Regions from separate parts of the Nocardia sp. CNS-044 genome, predicted to be linked through region 1. Evidence: predicted binding sites of a transcription regulator. Region 1 holds the regulator's gene; the other holds the start of a gene.
The links. The regulator HspR, encoded in region 1, represses chaperone genes until heat shock. The targets are predictions, from matches to a motif close to ANNTGAGTNNNNNNNACTCANNT.
Positions count from the first base shown of each region.

Region 2: the regulator HspR is predicted to act here: its motif matches at 6,598-6,620, upstream of lon (endopeptidase La).

Region 1 covers NZ_JCANSX010000005.1:44,470-52,594, reverse strand. The annotation lists gene dnaK (molecular chaperone DnaK) at 1-809, shown strand, start outside; gene grpE (nucleotide exchange factor GrpE) at 806-1,465, shown strand; gene dnaJ (molecular chaperone DnaJ) at 1,568-2,725, shown strand; gene T333_RS01310 (heat shock protein transcriptional repressor HspR) at 2,725-3,123, shown strand; gene T333_RS01305 (globin domain-containing protein) at 3,701-4,870, shown strand; gene T333_RS01300 (FAD-binding oxidoreductase) at 4,962-5,738, opposite strand; gene T333_RS01295 (FAD-binding oxidoreductase) at 5,779-6,936, opposite strand; gene T333_RS01290 (LLM class flavin-dependent oxidoreductase) at 7,257-8,125, opposite strand, start outside.
Region 2 covers NZ_JCANSX010000005.1:347,660-355,784, reverse strand. The annotation lists gene T333_RS02685 (hypothetical protein) at 1-391, shown strand, start outside; gene T333_RS02680 (ribonuclease H family protein) at 487-1,137, opposite strand; gene T333_RS02675 (SRPBCC family protein) at 1,148-1,618, opposite strand; gene lhgO (L-2-hydroxyglutarate oxidase) at 1,804-2,967, opposite strand; gene T333_RS02665 (hypothetical protein) at 3,132-3,833, opposite strand; gene T333_RS02660 (TIGR03084 family metal-binding protein) at 4,188-4,979, opposite strand; gene T333_RS02655 (DUF445 domain-containing protein) at 5,088-6,443, opposite strand; gene lon (endopeptidase La) at 6,699-8,125, shown strand, end outside.

The sequences.
Region 1 (8,125 bases):
TGGGCGCCGCCCTGCAGGCCGGCGTGCTCAAGGGTGAGGTCAAGGACGTCCTGCTGCTCGATGTGACCCCGCTGTCGCTGGGCATCGAGACCAAGGGCGGCGTGATGACCAAGCTCATCGAGCGCAACACCACCATTCCGACCAAGCGCTCGGAGACCTTCACCACGGCCGACGACAACCAGCCGTCGGTGCAGATCCAGGTGTTCCAGGGAGAGCGCGAGATCGCTTCGCACAACAAGCTGCTCGGCTCCTTCGAGCTGACCGGCATCCCGCCGGCCCCGCGCGGCGTGCCGCAGATCGAGGTCACCTTCGACATCGACGCCAACGGCATCGTGCACGTCACCGCGAAGGACAAGGGCACCGGCAAGGAGAACACGATCAAGATCCAGGACGGCTCCGGCCTGTCCAAGGAGGAGATCGACCGGATGGTGAAGGACGCCGAGGCGCACGCGGCCGAGGACAAGGCGCGTCGCGAGGAGGCGGAGACCCGCAACCAGGCCGAGTCGCTGGTGCACCAGACCGAGAAGTTCATCAAGGAGAACGAGGACAAGGTGCCCGCGGACGTGAAGTCCAAGGTCGAGGCGGCCATCGCCGAGGCCAACGAGGCGCTGAAGGGCACCGACATCGCGGCCGTGAAGTCCGCGGTGGAGAAGCTCGCCACCGAGTCGCAGGCGCTCGGCCAGGCCATCTACGAGGCCTCCGCCGCCGAGCAGGCCGCGTCCGGCAACGGCGCGTCCAGCTCCGCGAACGACGACCAGGTCGTCGATGCCGAGGTCGTTGACGAGCCGGTCGACACGGAGAAGAAGTGACCGAGGACAACCAGGGCGATTCGGCACAGGAGCCGATCACCTTCGTCGACAAGCGCAAGGTCGATCCGGCCACCGGTGAGGTCCGGGAACCGGTCGCGGACAACGCGACCGGGCCCGGCCCCGAGGGCGCGAACGGTGCGGAAGGCAATGGCGTCGGGACTGCCGAGGCAGCCGAGACGCTGGCCGACACGATCGGTGTCGAGCTGGCCGAGCGCACCGCCGACCTACAGCGGCTGACCGCGGAATACGCCAACTACCGGCGCCGCGTCGAGCGCGACCGCAAGGCCGCCATCGACGGCGCCAAGGCGGCCGTGGTCACCGAACTGCTCGGCGTGCTCGACGATCTGGATCGCGCGAGGGCCCACGGCGACCTCGAGTCCGGACCGCTGAAGTCGGTGGCGGACAAACTGGTCGACGCGCTGCGCAAGCAAGGCCTCGAGGAGTTCGGCACGGAGGGCGAGCCCTTCGATCCGACCCTGCACGAGGCCGTGCAGCACGAGGGTTCCGGCGCGGATCCGGTGCTCGGTGTCGTAATGCGCAAGGGCTATCGGTTCGGCGATCGGGTGCTTCGGCACGCGCTCGTCGGGGTAACCGATGGCGTGGCCGATTTGGCTGAGAACGAGGCATCGGATGCAGATGCCAATGCTGACGACTAACACTGCTGCGCGAGCGACGGACCCGGAGGCGGTAGCGAAGCGTGGCCACGTAGGGGCCCGGGAGCGCGGCACATCCAACACTGCGAAAGGAGGAGATACTCGGTGAGCCAACGGGAGTGGATCGAAAAGGACTTCTACAAGGAGCTGGGTATCTCCTCCAGCGCTTCGCAGGACGAGATCAAGAAGGCGTACCGCAAGCTCGCCCGCGACCTGCATCCGGACGCCAATCCGGGTGACACCAAGGCCGAGGAGCGCTTCAAGGCCGTCAGCGAGGCGCATGCCGTGCTGTCGGATCCGGCCAAGCGCAAGGAGTACGACGACACGCGAAAACTCTTCGCGGGCGGCGGTTATCCGCGTGGCGGGTTCACACCCGGTGGCGGGGGCGGCTTCTCGCAGGACTTCAATATCGGCGATATCTTCGGCGGCGCCACCACAGGTGACGGCGGGCTCGGTGACCTGCTCGGCGGCCTGTTCAATCGGGGCGGCACCCGCTCCACGAGCAGGCCGCGGCGCGGCGCCGACGTGGAGACCGAGACGACCCTGGGCTTCCGCGAGGCCGCGCAGGGCGTCACCGTTCCGCTGCGGATGACAAGTCCGTCGCCGTGCACCACGTGTCACGGCAGCGGTGCGAAACCGGGGACCAGTCCCCGGGTCTGCCCCAACTGCAACGGCGCCGGTGTGATCAGCCGCAACCAGGGCGCGTTCGGATTCAGCGAGCCGTGCGACGAGTGCCGGGGTTCCGGCTCGATCATCGACGACCCGTGCCCCGACTGCCACGGCAACGGGATCCAGAACCGCACCCGCACCATCACGGTGCGGATTCCGCCGGGCGTCAGCGACGGCCAGCGGATCCGGTTGGCGGGGCAGGGCGAGGCGGGACTGCGCGGTGCGCCCTCGGGCGACCTGTACGTCAGCGTGCACGTCAGCCAGGACAAGGTCTTCGGCCGCAACGGCGACGACCTCACCCTGGTGCTGCCGGTCAGTTACGCTGAGTTGGTGCTCGGCACAACGGTTTCCGTGCCCACGTTGGAAGGGCGCGTCGGCGTGAAGGTGCCGCCGGGCACCGCCGACGGCCGGATCCTGCGGGTGCGTGGCCGCGGCGTTCCCAAGCGCGGCGGCGGCGCGGGTGACCTGCTGGTCACCGTCAAGGTCGCGGTGCCGCAGAAACTGGACAGCGATGCCACCGACGCGCTGGAGCGCTACCGGGAGGCGGAGAAGTCCAGCGGATTCGATCCTCGTGCGGGATGGGCAGGTGCGTGATGTCCACTGATCCGAAGAAGGCGTCCGGTGCGTCGCGAACCGAGTTCTTCATGATCTCGGTGGCGGCCCAGCTGGCGGGCATGCACGCGCAGACCCTGCGCACCTATGACCGCCTGGGACTCGTGACGCCGCAACGTACTTCGGGTGGCGGGCGACGTTATTCGGCGCGGGACGTCGAGCTGCTGCGCGAAGTGCAGCGGCTGTCCCAAGACGAGGGCGTGAACCTGGCGGGCATCAAACGCATCATCGAACTGACCAATCAGGTCGAGGAATTACGCGAGCAACTCGCCGAGACGCGTGCGGAATTGGAGCGGCTGCGGGCGGGCTACCGTCCGGATCTCACTCCGCCGCAACGCAGTACGGCGCTGGTGGTGTGGAAGCCACGTAATCAGCGCTGAGGCGAAGGGTTCTCGGGCCCCGCTGCCGACCTCTCGGGTCGGAGCGGGGCCCTTCGCTATTTCTGGTCATTTGATCAGTAGTTGGACGCGCGGGAAATCCCGAGAGACGCTCCGGTGAAATGCAGTGGAAGTTTGCTGGAGGAGTACTCGAGTTTGCTGGGCCACAGGCCTTTTCGTGGTCGTATTCGTACGGTGTATCGAACCGTCTGGTCCGCTTGTTCTCGATGCCGCGAATGCGCGGAAATTGCTCCGGTGCGGGTCCCGGTAGCGTGCGGGCGGTTGCCCAAAGGTCGCTCGCCCCAGGTCAACTGGACGAGTCTTGCAAACCGGGGCACGCGAATTCGGTGAAGGTGCGACCGAATCCAACGCTCTATTACGGTCTTTCGGTCTGTTATTTGGGAGTTTTGCTCTTTCGATTCTTGTTTCGGTGGAATTACACGCGTGATGTTCGAAGGTGGCATTCCGTTGCTGGCTAACCTCGCCTACACTCCTTGGCATCGGCTGCTGTCGAGTGTCCCGCAGCACCTCACTCGCCGGCGCGCATTATGTTCTAGTGCGAAATGGGGTTGTGAGACAAATGGATTCGCGGACTGTCGCTTTGATCAGAACGACGTTCAAGGCGGTTGCTGCGGAGGAAGGGGGGCCGGAAAGACTGGCCAGGTCGTTCTACGCGACCCTGTTCTCGGACTATCCGCAGGTCCGCGATTTCTTCCCCGCCGCGATGGATTCGCAGCGTGACCGTCTCGTCAAGGCCATCGGCTACGCGCTCGATCGGCTCGAGGAACCGAACAAGCTGTTGCCGTTCCTCGCTCAACTCGGCCGCGATCACCGCAAATACGGTGTGCAGGCCGAACATTACGCCGCGGTGGCCACTTCGCTGAAGACCGCGATGCGGCGCTTCGCGGGTACCGAGATGTGGACCGACGAGGTCGAGAGGGCCTGGGACGAGGGCCTGACGGTCATCAGCGAGACGATGATGGGCGCCGCCGAGAAGGAGATGACGCCCGCGGTCTGGTCCGGCCGGGTGCTGGAGAACCGGCTCGTCCTACGCAATCTCGCCATCGTGCGATTACAGCTCGATCAGCCGATGCAGTACGCCGCGGGTCAATACATGAGCGTGCAGATCCCGTCGCGGCCGCGGATGTGGCGGTACCTCTCGCCCGCCGTGCCCGCGAATGCCAACGGCGAGATCGAGTTCCACGTGCGCGGCGTGCTCGGCGGCTGGGTCAGCCCGGCCATCGTCGGCCAGACGCAGGTCGGGGACCAGTGGCTGATCGGCTCGCCGCTCGGCGGCCTCGGCGTGCCGCGCAACACCAAACGCAAGATGCTCATGGTGGGCTGCGGCACCGGTATCGCGCCGCTGCGCGCCCAGCTCATGCAAATGGCGCTGCGGCGAACCAATCCGAAGGTGCACCTGTTCGTCGGCGGCCATCACCCGTGCGATCTCTACGATTTGGAGACGTTGAGCAAGCTGGCCATGGCCAACCGCTGGCTGACCGTCACGCCGGTCAGCGAGAGCGACGAAAACCCTTGGTGGTATTACGAAGCCGGGGAGGTCGAGCGAATGTGGCCGGGCCTGGAGCCGCGCATGACCGGCCAGATCGGCAAGGTCGTCGCCAGCTACGGGCCGTGGGCCGATCGCGACGTGCAGATCGTCGGCTCGCCCTCGATGGTGCAGACCACCAAGTTCCGCTTGATGGCGGCGGGCACCCAGACCAAGAACATCCGCCACGATCCGCTGTTCTGAGTCGTCGTTCCGGCGAAGGTCGGGATCCAAGCGGGTGACGACTATCCGCGGGTCTGCGACTGGATCCCGGCCTTCGCCGGAACGATGGCCGTCAAAGTCCTTCGTACTGAATGCGTTCGGCCGGCGTGCCGGTCTCCACGAGCCGATCCAGCGTGGCCCGCGTCATCGCGGGGGAACCACACACGAGCACCTGGTGGCGATCGAAGGCGCCGTGCGAGCCGATCACGTCGGCGAGCGTGCCCTCGAGCAGTTCGTCCGCGGGGAAGCCGATGTCCACGCGCGTCTGCTCGTACCACTCGTCTGCCCAGTTCGGGTCCTCCAGGCTCTCCACCACCGGGACGACGGTGAGCCAGTCCAGCTCCTCGGCGAGCAGGTAGAGCATGTCGGCGGCGTACAGGTCGCGCGGTGAGCTGCCGCCGACGAACAGGTAGGTGCGCGGCGGCTCGGGCACCCGCGCCAGTTCCAGGATCTGCGAACGCATCGGCGCGAGGCCGGTGCCGCCCGCGATCATCACCACCTCGTCACCCTCCGGGTCGACGGTGAAGGTGCCCTGCGGCGCGGCGATCCGCCATTCGTCGCCCGGTTGGGTGTCGGCGACCAGCGAGCCGCTGAGCCAGCCGCCCGGCACGGTGCGCACGTGGAACTCCAGCTTGCCGTCCAACGAGGGCGGTAGCGCGGGGGAGAGCCTGCGGCGCACGCCGGGCTGTTGCGGCGCCCGGACCTCGACGGATTGGCCCGCGACGAACGGCACGAACTCGCCGATCAGGCGGATCACCGCCACGTCGTGGCGTAAGCGGTGGTGGCCGACGACGGTCGAGGTCCACTCCGCTTGCGCGACTCCGTTGCCGAGCGTGCCCGGCTCCGTCATAGGAACTCCTCTGTAGTTGTGCGGCGCGGGCCGCGTTGGATCAGACGGGATCGCAGCTGATGACGTGTTCCGGCGTGCCGACCGCGATGAGCGCCCTGCGGGTCTCGGCGATCATCCGCGCCGAGCCCGCGATCTGGATCTGGCGGTCGGCCCAGGCGCCGAAGCTGGCTACCACCGCGCCCAGATTGCCGACCAGCCTGCGGTGCATGCCGTAGGGCGCGTCGGCGGCGGGGTGCGGGTACCACCACGGGTTGGTCTTCTGCTCGCACACCGGGACGATGGTGAGCCACGGATTGCTCTGCGAGAGCTGCCACATGTTCTCCACGTCGTAGAGATCGCACGGGTAGCGGCCGCCGATGAAGAAGTGCACGCGCGGGTTGATGCCGCGCTGGCTCATCTCGATGAGCTGGGCGCGCAGCGGGGCGATGCCGGTGCCCGCGCCGATGAGCAGCACGTCGCGCCCGGCGTCGCGGTCGACGTGCAGGCCGCCGAGCGGGCCGCCGATCAGCCAGCGATCGCCCACCTGCGTCTCGTTGACGATGGCCGGGCTCACCCAGCCGCCGCGGATCTTGCGCACGTGGAATTCGATCTCGCCGTAGGGATTCGACGGGATCGCCGGTGAGAAGTAGCGCCACATCTTGGGTCGCTGCGGCACGGCGACGGGCACGTACTGTCCGGCTTGGTAGGGCACGGGTGAGTCGGATTGCAAACGCACGATGGCCAGGTCTTCGAGCACCCTGCGGTGGCCGACCACCGTCGCCTCCCAGTACGGCTGGGATTTGTCGGAGTTGGCGCCGATGGCCATCGACGCCGAGATCAAGATGGTGATGTCGCGCCAGCCCTCTTCGAGCTGACGGTTCCACATCGCGCCGTTGTACACCCGGAACGCGGCGAGCAACGCACGGCCCGCTTGGTCGTAGTGTGCGGCCTCGACGCCGTATTTCCGATGGTCGCGCGCCAGCTGCTCGAGAAACTTCTGCGCGCGGTCCCAATCCTCTAGGTGGTCGAGCACGAACTGGATGGCCGTGGCCAGCCGCTTCGGTTGCATGTCCATCGCGGGCGGGAACAGCTCGCGCAAACGCGGGTTCTCGGCGAACAGATGACCATAGAACGCACTGATCAACCGCTCGGGTCCGCCCGGTGACTCGCTCACCGAACGGAAGTTGGCGCGGACCAGCGCTGCAGAACGCGCATCCACGACGAGATTCCCTTCCTTCCCGCTTGTAGCTGCGCATCCGATATTCGACTGCTGCGCAGGGACGTGCCCGTAACCGGGAGTCCTTCGGGGTACAAGTATCCCCGAAAAGTCCGTGGTCGTGTGGGTATGCGCAGCATGCTCTCGACCGCTCCGAGTTATCCCTCGGCTAAGTCGGCAGCTCGGGATGTATGCCCGGCCGGCTCTCGCGGCGCTCACGCGCCCGCTGCTGCCTCGCTGCGCTCGGCCCCATGGTTGGGCCAACGACCAGAGTACCGGGGGTCGGGGAACCTTGTATGGTGCGGTTCGCTGGAGGGGTACGCTCACGCCCCGGCAACCGCAGCGCGAACGGCGGGGGCGACCTGCTCCGCGTAGCGCCGGATCTGTTCCGCCGGGTCGCCCTCGGTCGGCCAGAAGACGAAGCCGTCGACGCGCTGCTCGGCGTGCAGCGCGGTCAGATCGTCCACCCACCGGCTCACCGGTCCCTCGAGAAAGCCGTGATCGACGCCGTTGTCGGTGATGGTGCCCGAGACGTTGTAGATCCGGCGGATCGCGTATGGGTCCCGGCCCGCGCCCGCCGCCGCGTCGTCGATCCGCTTGCCCGCCTCGGTGAGGAACTCCGGCGGCGCCCACGCGGCCGAGGGCAGCCAGCCGTCGGCGAGCGTACCGACCAGCGTCAGCATGCGCGGTCCCATCGCGCCGAGCCAGATGCCGGGATCGTGCCGCGGACGCGGGCCGGGATGCGCGCCCGCGAGCCGATGGAACGCGCCGGGTACCCGGACCGCGCGCTCGTCGCTCCACATCGCCCGGATGACGTGGATCGCCTCGGCCAGCGCCCGCACCGCCTCGCCCTTGCTCAGCCGCTCGCCGCCCATGGCCGCGATGGCGTCCCAGAACGCGCCGGCTCCGAGCCCGAGCTGGATCCGCCCGCCGGTCATGATGTCCAGTGAGGCAACGGATTTGGCGAGCACTGCGGGGTTGCGCAGCGGCAGGTTCGCGACATCGGGGAAGAAGGTGATCCGTTCGGTGCGCACGGCGAGCGCGGTGATCAGGGTCCAGGTGTCCAGAAAACGGCGCTGGTAGGGGTGGTCTTGGATGCCGATGAGGTCGAGCTCGGCGGATTCGGCGTAGGCCGCCAGCTCGGTGAGCTGGCGGTAGTCGTCGGCGCCGGGGATCAGGAAGAGCCCGAATT
Region 2 (8,125 bases), 300 kb from region 1:
GGGCTACTTCAACAAGGTCAAGGCGGGCTCCACCGGCGAGTTCCTGAAGGAATTCACCGACGCCACCACGGCGCTCACCGACGCCATGAAGCAGGCGCAGGTCAAGTCCTGGGCCGACGACGTGCAGTGCGGGTACCAGTCCGGCGACACCAGCGAGGCCAAGGTGCTGGTGACGCTGACCCAGTTCCGCACCAACTTCACCCAGCAGCAGCCGGATCGGCAGTTCGTGGTCATCGTCGCGGACCTGCAGAACGAGGGCGGCAAGTGGAAGGTGGCCAAGCTCGACTCGCCGATGCTGAAGGGTGGCGGCACCGGCCTGCCCGGCGGCGCTCCGGCGCCCGCTCCGGCTCCGGCCCCGACGGAGCAGCCGCAGCCGCAACCCGGCAACTGATCACTCGACAGTTCTCCGAAAGCGCCTCCGGCGGTGGGCCCAGTCACCACCGCCGGAGGTCTTTCGGGCGGTCCTGCATGCGGTCGCGGAGCTGCTCAGAACAAGGTCAAGGTCTGAGGAGCCGACGCGACCGCCTTCCCCGAGGCCCGCGGCCCGGTGGTCTTCTGTTGCGGTGCGGCATTCCGCTGTTGCGGTGCAGCGCTTTTCGCCAGCGTCACCGAGAGCGGAACGGTCGTCTTCGCCAGTGGCACCGTGGTTTTCGGCGTTTCCACGGCGGTGAGCTCGGTGGTGTCGGCCTCGGCGACGGACGCCGAGGCGGCGGCCTTCCGTGCCGCTTCGCCCGCGAGGGTGTCGGCCATCTCGTTGAAGTAGTTGCCGACATGGCCGCGCACCCAACGGAATCGGACCGGACCCGGCCTGCTCGCGATGGCGCGGTCGATCTGCTTGATGATCTCCACGTTCTTGACGGCGCCGCCGGTCGAGGTGCGCCAGCCGTTCAGCCGCCAGCTCGAGATCCATTCCGACGCGCACTTGATCGCGTAGAGCGAATCGCTTTCGATCAGAAGGGGTTCGGCGCCGGGGTGGGCCTCGATGGCCTCCAGGACCGCGCGTAGCTCGGCGATCTGATTCGTCCCCGTCGCGGCTCCCCCGCTGCGCGAGGCGCCCCCCTGATGATTGACCCAAGCCCAGCCGATAGCGCCGCCGGGATTTCGGAGGCAGGATCCGTCGGTGCTCACGATGATCATGGCTGGCACCTTACGCAATCCGACCGACAAGATCGGTACCGTGGAATTCCTCTATCTCCCTTCGCAATTGAGACTCGGTGCGACGTAGCGCCGATCGCACGGCACTGTCGACCAAGCCCGCGCACATGCGGCCGAGGAAGCCGCGAGGTGCAGCGTACTCCGCTTCGGAGGTCAGCACCGACCGTCCATAGCCGAGCGGGTCGAAACGCAGCGTCAGCGTTCCCGACAACCGCCCACGCAGCGTATACCCGATCACCACGTTGCGGCGATATTCGGTGATCTCGCAAGGGATCTTCGGATGCCACAGGCCGAGTCGGACCGTTGTCGCGAAACAGGCGCCGGGACCTTGGTCCAGCTCGCCGGTGGGTTCGAAGGAAGCGACGCCGAACATCCAATCCGGCACGAAAAGATGGTTGTCCGTGTACGTGAATGCCACCTCGACCGGTGCCCCGACGTCACTCGCGTACTTGATGTGGCCCATAGGCCCTCCCTGATCCACGGCTGCGGACAAAAGTACTACAGCTCTCCTTTTTATTCGAGGGGTTGGGCACAAATCGGACAGTAGCCCGGTCGACACAGCCGGACGCCGTCCGCCCGTAGCCTGTGGCCGGAGCGAAGGCGGAGGTACGCCTTCCATATCCGAACCGGCCGGTCGCCGAGGTGGCGTCAGATTTGGTCGACGATGTACTCCGCGATGGGCATGGCCGAGGTCGCCGCGGGCGAGGGCGCGTTGAGCACGTGCACCGAGCGCGCGGTGCGTTCGATCATGAAGTCGTGGACCAGGGTGCCGTCGCGCAACACCGCTTGGGCGCGGATGCCCGCCGGGCGCGGCCGCAGGTCGGCGGCGGTGAGTTCCGGGCAGTAGCGGCGACATTCGGCCAGATAGCCGCGCTTGAACAGGGAATTGCGCAGTTCCCGCAGACCCGTCCTGAGGTGCGTGCGGGCGACCCGGTGCACGCCGGGGAAGCCCACGACCTCTTTGGCGTCGCGCAGGTCGACGCTGCCCTTTCGATAGCCCTCGCGCGCGAGACCCAGCACCGCGTTCGGCCCGACGGTGAGCTCGCCGTCGATGGTCGGGCTCAGATGCACGCCGAGGAACGGCAGGTTCGGGTCGGGCACCGGATAGATCAGCGTGCGCACCAGACCGGCGCGTTCGGGCGGCAGTTGGTAGTACTCGCCGCGGAACGGAACGATGCGAAAGTCGATCGGCAGACCCGCGAGCCGCGCCATCCGATCCGCTTGCAGTCCGGCGCAAACCACCAGGGTGCGGGCCGTCCACGTGCCGGTCTTGCCGGTGATGGTCACCGCCGAGTCGGTCTCCTCGATGGCGGTGATTTCCGCGCCGAGCACGATCTCGCCGCCCGCCGCGCGGACCTGTTCGGCGAGTGCCGCGGTCACCTCGCGGTAGTCGATGATGCCGGTGCTCGGCACGAAAAGCGCGCCGACGCCGGTGATTCGCGGCTCACGCCGCACCAGTTCGGCGGCGTCGACGAGTTCGACCTCGACCCCGTTGGTGACCGAGCGCTCGTATAGCGCCAGCATCCGTTCGTACTCCGCGGCATCGGTGGCCACCAGCAATTTTCCGCACACCTCGTACGGAATCCCGTGCGCCGCGGCGAAATCCTTCGTCCACCGCGCACCTCGCCTGCACAATTCGGCCTTGAGACTCCCCGGCTCGTAATAGATCCCGGAGTGGATCACCCCACTGTTGTGCCCCGTCTGATGCGTCCCCAGCCCCCCGGCCTTCTCGACCAACACCAGCCGAGCCCCGGGATTCCGCTCCACCAGCCGCCGAGCCGTCGCCACCCCGACGATTCCGCCCCCGATCACGCAAAAGTCGTACACGTCAGCCGACAGTACCGGGGTGCGGCGCAAACGCGTTGGCGGTGGTCCCGCCCGGCTCTTACGGTGACAGCACCAACCCGGCCTCTCGATAGGGCCGGGTCTTTTCGTATCGTCGAGCGGTGCGTAAGCCCCCTGATCCGGGATCCGGATCAGAGGGTGACGGTGGATTCGGCTCGGGCCGAGGGCGCGGACTGGATGTCGTTGCCCGCAGGGGCGTCCGGGTCGGTGGGGGTGTTTTCGTCCGTCGGGGTCGGGTGGGGGTGGAGTTCGATGGTGTGTTCGCCGAGGTTGGCGTCCGAGAGGACGAGGGCGATTTCGCCGCTGCGGGTGTCGATTTCGGTGCGGATCCGGGTGATTCCGGTGGGGTCGAGGTCGATGCCGAGGTGGTCGCGCACGGGTTCGGACAGCACGAGGCCGGTGAGGGTCGAGAAGGCGTTGGTGTCGACGGTGAACGCGACGGTGCCGGTGCGGACCGGGGCGACCTGCGCGCCGACGTAGGCGTTACCGAGGCCCAAACGCCCGCCGACCCCGGCGGGCCGCGGCGGAGTGGCAGCTGGATCTGGTTGCGGCACAACGGCTTTCGCGGGAAAAACGGATGCCTGGTAGGGCGACGGCAGCGCGTGCGTCTCACCGGCCAGCAAGGTGTCGACGGTTCGTGGGCCCGGACGCGGCGCGAAGGGCTCGACGACGGGTGCGGGCGGCGGCGTGGCTTGCCCGGCGCCTGCGGACTGGGTGTCGGCCATCTGGTTCCCGATATACGAGCCTGCGACGAAGGTGAGACTGAGGCTGGCCGCACCGGCCAGCACGATCGCGGTATGACGCACGATCTGAGCAGGCTTGTGTGCCGTCACGATGCGTTCCTTTCCCTCCGCCCCGACTCCCCTCGCGTCGTCGGCCCGCATCGTTGAAAGCCGAACGCCTGTCCAGGTTACGACGCTCCGCGATCTTGGACGGCATCCGTGCGAGCAGGATCACAATAGACCGCCCTACGGATGTTTCCGGCATCTGAAGAGAGGGTAAAAATCGCTTAGCTGGCGAGCGTCATTCTCGACTGCCACTCTTAGACACCCGGCCAACGGCGTCCGGCCGTCGACGCGAACGGCGCACCCAAGTGTGGCGCTCGCCCGCTCCCGAATTTTCGGATCGGGTCGGGTGAAGCCCGGTCGGACGGTGTCCGGCCGGGCTGCCTGCCATTTCGGCGGTGATCAGGCGAATTGCCCTGCGGCCCTGCCCTCCCCGGACGGTCCCGCGAAGACCTGGGCGATCGTCAACCACTCCTGCGCATCCGTGCCGTCGGCGCGTACCGCCAGGTCGTCGGGATGGCGACGCTGGGTGACGAGCAGGCAGAAGTCCAGCGCGGGCCCGGTCACCCGCTGCGCCGCGTCCTCCGGACCCCAAGTCCACACCGTGCCGTCCGGCGCGGTGAGCTCGACGCGGAATTCCTCGGCGGGCGCCGTCTTGCCCCGCACCGAATAGGCGAAGTTCCTGGTCCGCACGCCGAGATGAGCCACGCTGCGCAATCGCGCGGTCGGTTCGCGCGGCACGCCGAGCGCGTCGGCGACGTCCTGACCGTGCGCCCAGGTCTCCATGAGCCGCGCGGTGATCATCGAGGCCGGGCTCATCGGCGGGCCGAACCACGGCAGCTTGGTCCCGGCCGGCACGGCGCGCAGCGCCTCGATCAGGGTCTTGCGTCCGGCGCGCCAGCGCTCGAGCAGCTCGGCGGGCGGGGCCGCGGCGGCTTCCTCGGCCGCCTCGTCGACGAAAGTCAGCGCCTTGGGCGCGGCGGCTGCGACCTGTTTCGCGAACTCGTCGGCATCGGAGGCCGCGACGGACGCGATCTCGTCGGTCCAGGTCAGGTGCCCGATCTGATGGGCGATGCTCCAGCCGGGCGCGGGCGTCGGCCGGGCCCACTCCGCGGGGGCCAGCGGGGCGACAAGTCGTTCCAGGTCCGCGCATTCGTCGCCGAAATCGCCGAGCAGCGCCTCGAGGTCAGCCATGAGTTCCCTTGCCGATCGCGGGCACACCGCCGCGTGTGCCTGGTGTGACCAAGCATCGCAGCGGTGCGGAAAAAATGCAAGCACGCGTGCTTGTATTTCCGGCGCGACCTACCAGCCGAAAAGCACCAGGTGGGCCGCGCCGACGGCCAGCCCGAGCACCGCGCCGTGCAGGTACAGCAGCCAGGCGTCCTGCTCCACCGAGGCGTAGAACATCTCCATGAACTCGCCCGGGCTCAGCTGCTGCAACTTGCGCGCGGCGAACTCGTCGATCTTCTTCGCCTGCTCGCGCGCGAACTCCTCGTCCTCGATCATGCTCGGCGCCAAGGCCACCGCGGCACCCGCCGCGCCGACCTTCAGATTGTCGAACTGCCGCTTGCCGAACGCGGCGCGCACCATCGAGTGCGTCGGCCCGAGCTGACGGTGAATCTCCTCCGAGATCAGCCGCTCGACGAGCTGGCGGGTCTTGTCGCCGTTCGGTCCGTCGAGCAGTTCCGAGGCCAGGTTCGGCAGCGTGAGCACCTGGTAGGCCAGGATGCGCGCGAGGTCGGTCGCGGCCTGCGGCTGGCGCTTGGCCAGCAGGGCCTGGCGCCACAGGTACTTGTACCGCGGCTGCGGATCGCCCGGCTCGAAGACCATCTTCACCGCGATGACGTTCACGACGACGCCGATCGCCGCCGCGCTGAGCAGCACGATCACCCAGGCGGGTACCCAACCGAGCACCGGAATGCGGTCGTGCACGTGCAGATACAGCGCCATCAGCAGGCCGAACGGCGCGCCGAGGAAACCGATGCGCACCATGAACTTCAGCTCGGGGGCCGCGATGGTGGTGGTGAGATCCTTGAGGATGTACGGGTTCTCGCGCAGGTAGCGGATGACGAAGCTCTTGATGTCGATGAGCTGATCGATGTTGTCGCCGAGCGAATCGAAGGCCCGGCGGCACAGCTTCGGCAGCTGCCGGTCCACCCGCTGGTAGATGACCTGTCGCATCTGCCGTGGCACCGAGCGCCACAGGTCCGGGTTCTCCCGGTACATCACCTCGTCGACCAGCGGCTGCACCTGCTTGCGCGCCAGCTCGGCGATGTAGTCGGCGATGCCGTCCAGGTCGAGTTCGTGGATGAAATCCCTGGGACTGCCGATCCGCATCAGCGCCTTGTCGACGCAGATGCTCGCCATCTTCTCCGCGCGCGCCGGAATGAAGCCTTGGAAGCCGAGTCGGCGCCCGTCGCCGGAGAAGGTCGGCAGGACCTGCACCCGCCGCGGCAGGTACGGGTACAGCACATGCAGGCCCGGCACGCGGACGCCGCGGAACTGTACCGGCCAGAAGAGCATCAGCACGCCGGTCCAGTTGGTCAGCCAGCCCGCGAGCGCGCTGAAAATCGGGAAAGTGACCAGGTCGACGACGAACTTCGTCTGGCCGGTGAGCTCTTCCCAGTCGATGAACACCCCGGAGGCGAGAGTGGTCATCCTGGGATCCCCTTAGTGCCGCGAGCTGTAGTGGCACCCACATTCTCATTGCGATTGCGAGGGTGTCAACGCGGCAGCGGGAACTGTCACAGACGGCCCTTCCTTCGCTCTGAGCGAACGTCCAGGAAGGGCGGAACAAAGACGGAACGGGTGGGGTTGAGTAGGCATCGCTCAACTTTTGGAAGGGTCGAAGACGTGACTACACCTCAGAATCTGCCGGTGCTGTTCCTGACCGATCCGATCGTGCTGCCGGGCATGGTCGTGCCCATCGAACTGGACGAATCGGCGCAGGCCGCGATCGACGCCGCGCGCGCCGCCAAGACCGAGGCAGTGCTGCTCGCGCCGCGACTGACCGAGGGTTATGCCTCCTACGGCGTCGTCGCGACCATCGAACAGGTCGGCCGGATGCGCGGTGGAGCGCCCGCGGCGGTCCTGAAGGCGGAGCGGCGAGCCAAGATCGGCCACGGTGTCACCGGGCCGGGCGCCGCGCTGTGGGTCGAGGCCGAGCCGGTCGAGAATCCGGCGCCGGACGGGCGGACCAAGGAGCTGGCCGCCGAATACAAGAAGCTTGTCGTCTCGGTGTTGCAGCGCCGCGAGGCCTGGCAGATCATCGACGCGGTCAACCAGCTGACCGACCCGTCGGCGATCGCCGACACCGCGGGCTACGCGCCATACCTGACCCCCGAGCAGAAGCGCGAACTGCTCGAGACTCCCGAGGTCGCCAAGCGCCTGACCACCCTCATCGAGTGGACCAAGGCGCACATCGCCGAGGCCGAGGTCACCGAGAAGATCAGTGACGAGGTCCGCGAGAACGTGGAGAAGAGCCAGCGCGAGTTCCTGCTTCGTCAGCAGCTCAACGCCATTCGCAAGGAACTCGGCGAGGACGAGCCGGATGGTGCCGAGGACTACCGCACCCGCGTGGAGCAGGCCGACCTGCCCGAGTCCGTTCGCGAGGCGGCGCTGCGCGAGGTCGGCAGGCTGGAGCGGTCCAGCGACCAGAGCCCGGAAACCGGCTGGATCCGGACCTGGCTGGACACCGTGTTGGAGTTGCCGTGGAACGAGAAGACCACCGACTCCACCGACGTCTCCGCCGCCCGCGCGGTGCTGGACGCCGATCACCACGGCTTGGACGAGGTCAAGGACCGCATGGTCGAGTACCTCGCGGTCCGGGCCCGGCGCGCGCAGCGCGGGCTGGAGGTCGTCGGCGGACGCGGTTCCGGCGCGGTGCTGGTCCTGGTCGGTCCGCCCGGTGTCGGTAAGACCTCGCTGGGCGAGTCCGTCGCTCGGGCGTTGGGGCGCAAGTTCGTTCGCGTCGCTTTGGGCGGCGTGCGCGACGAGGCCGAGATCCGCGGTCACCGCCGCACCTACGTCGGCGCCCTGCCCGGCCGCATCGTGCGCGCCATGAAGGAGGCGGGTTCGATGAACCCGGTCGTGCTGCTCGACGAGATCGACAAGGTCGGCTCCGATTTCCGCGGCGACCCGGCGGCGGCCCTGCTCGAGGTGCTCGATCCGGCGCAGAACCACACCTTCCGCGACCACTACCTGGATCTGGATCTCGACCTGTCCGACGTGCTGTTCATCGCGACGGCCAACGTCATGGAGACCATCCCCGGTCCGCTGTTGGACCGCATGGAGCTGATCACGGTCGACGGCTACACCGAGGCCGACAAGGTCGCGATCGC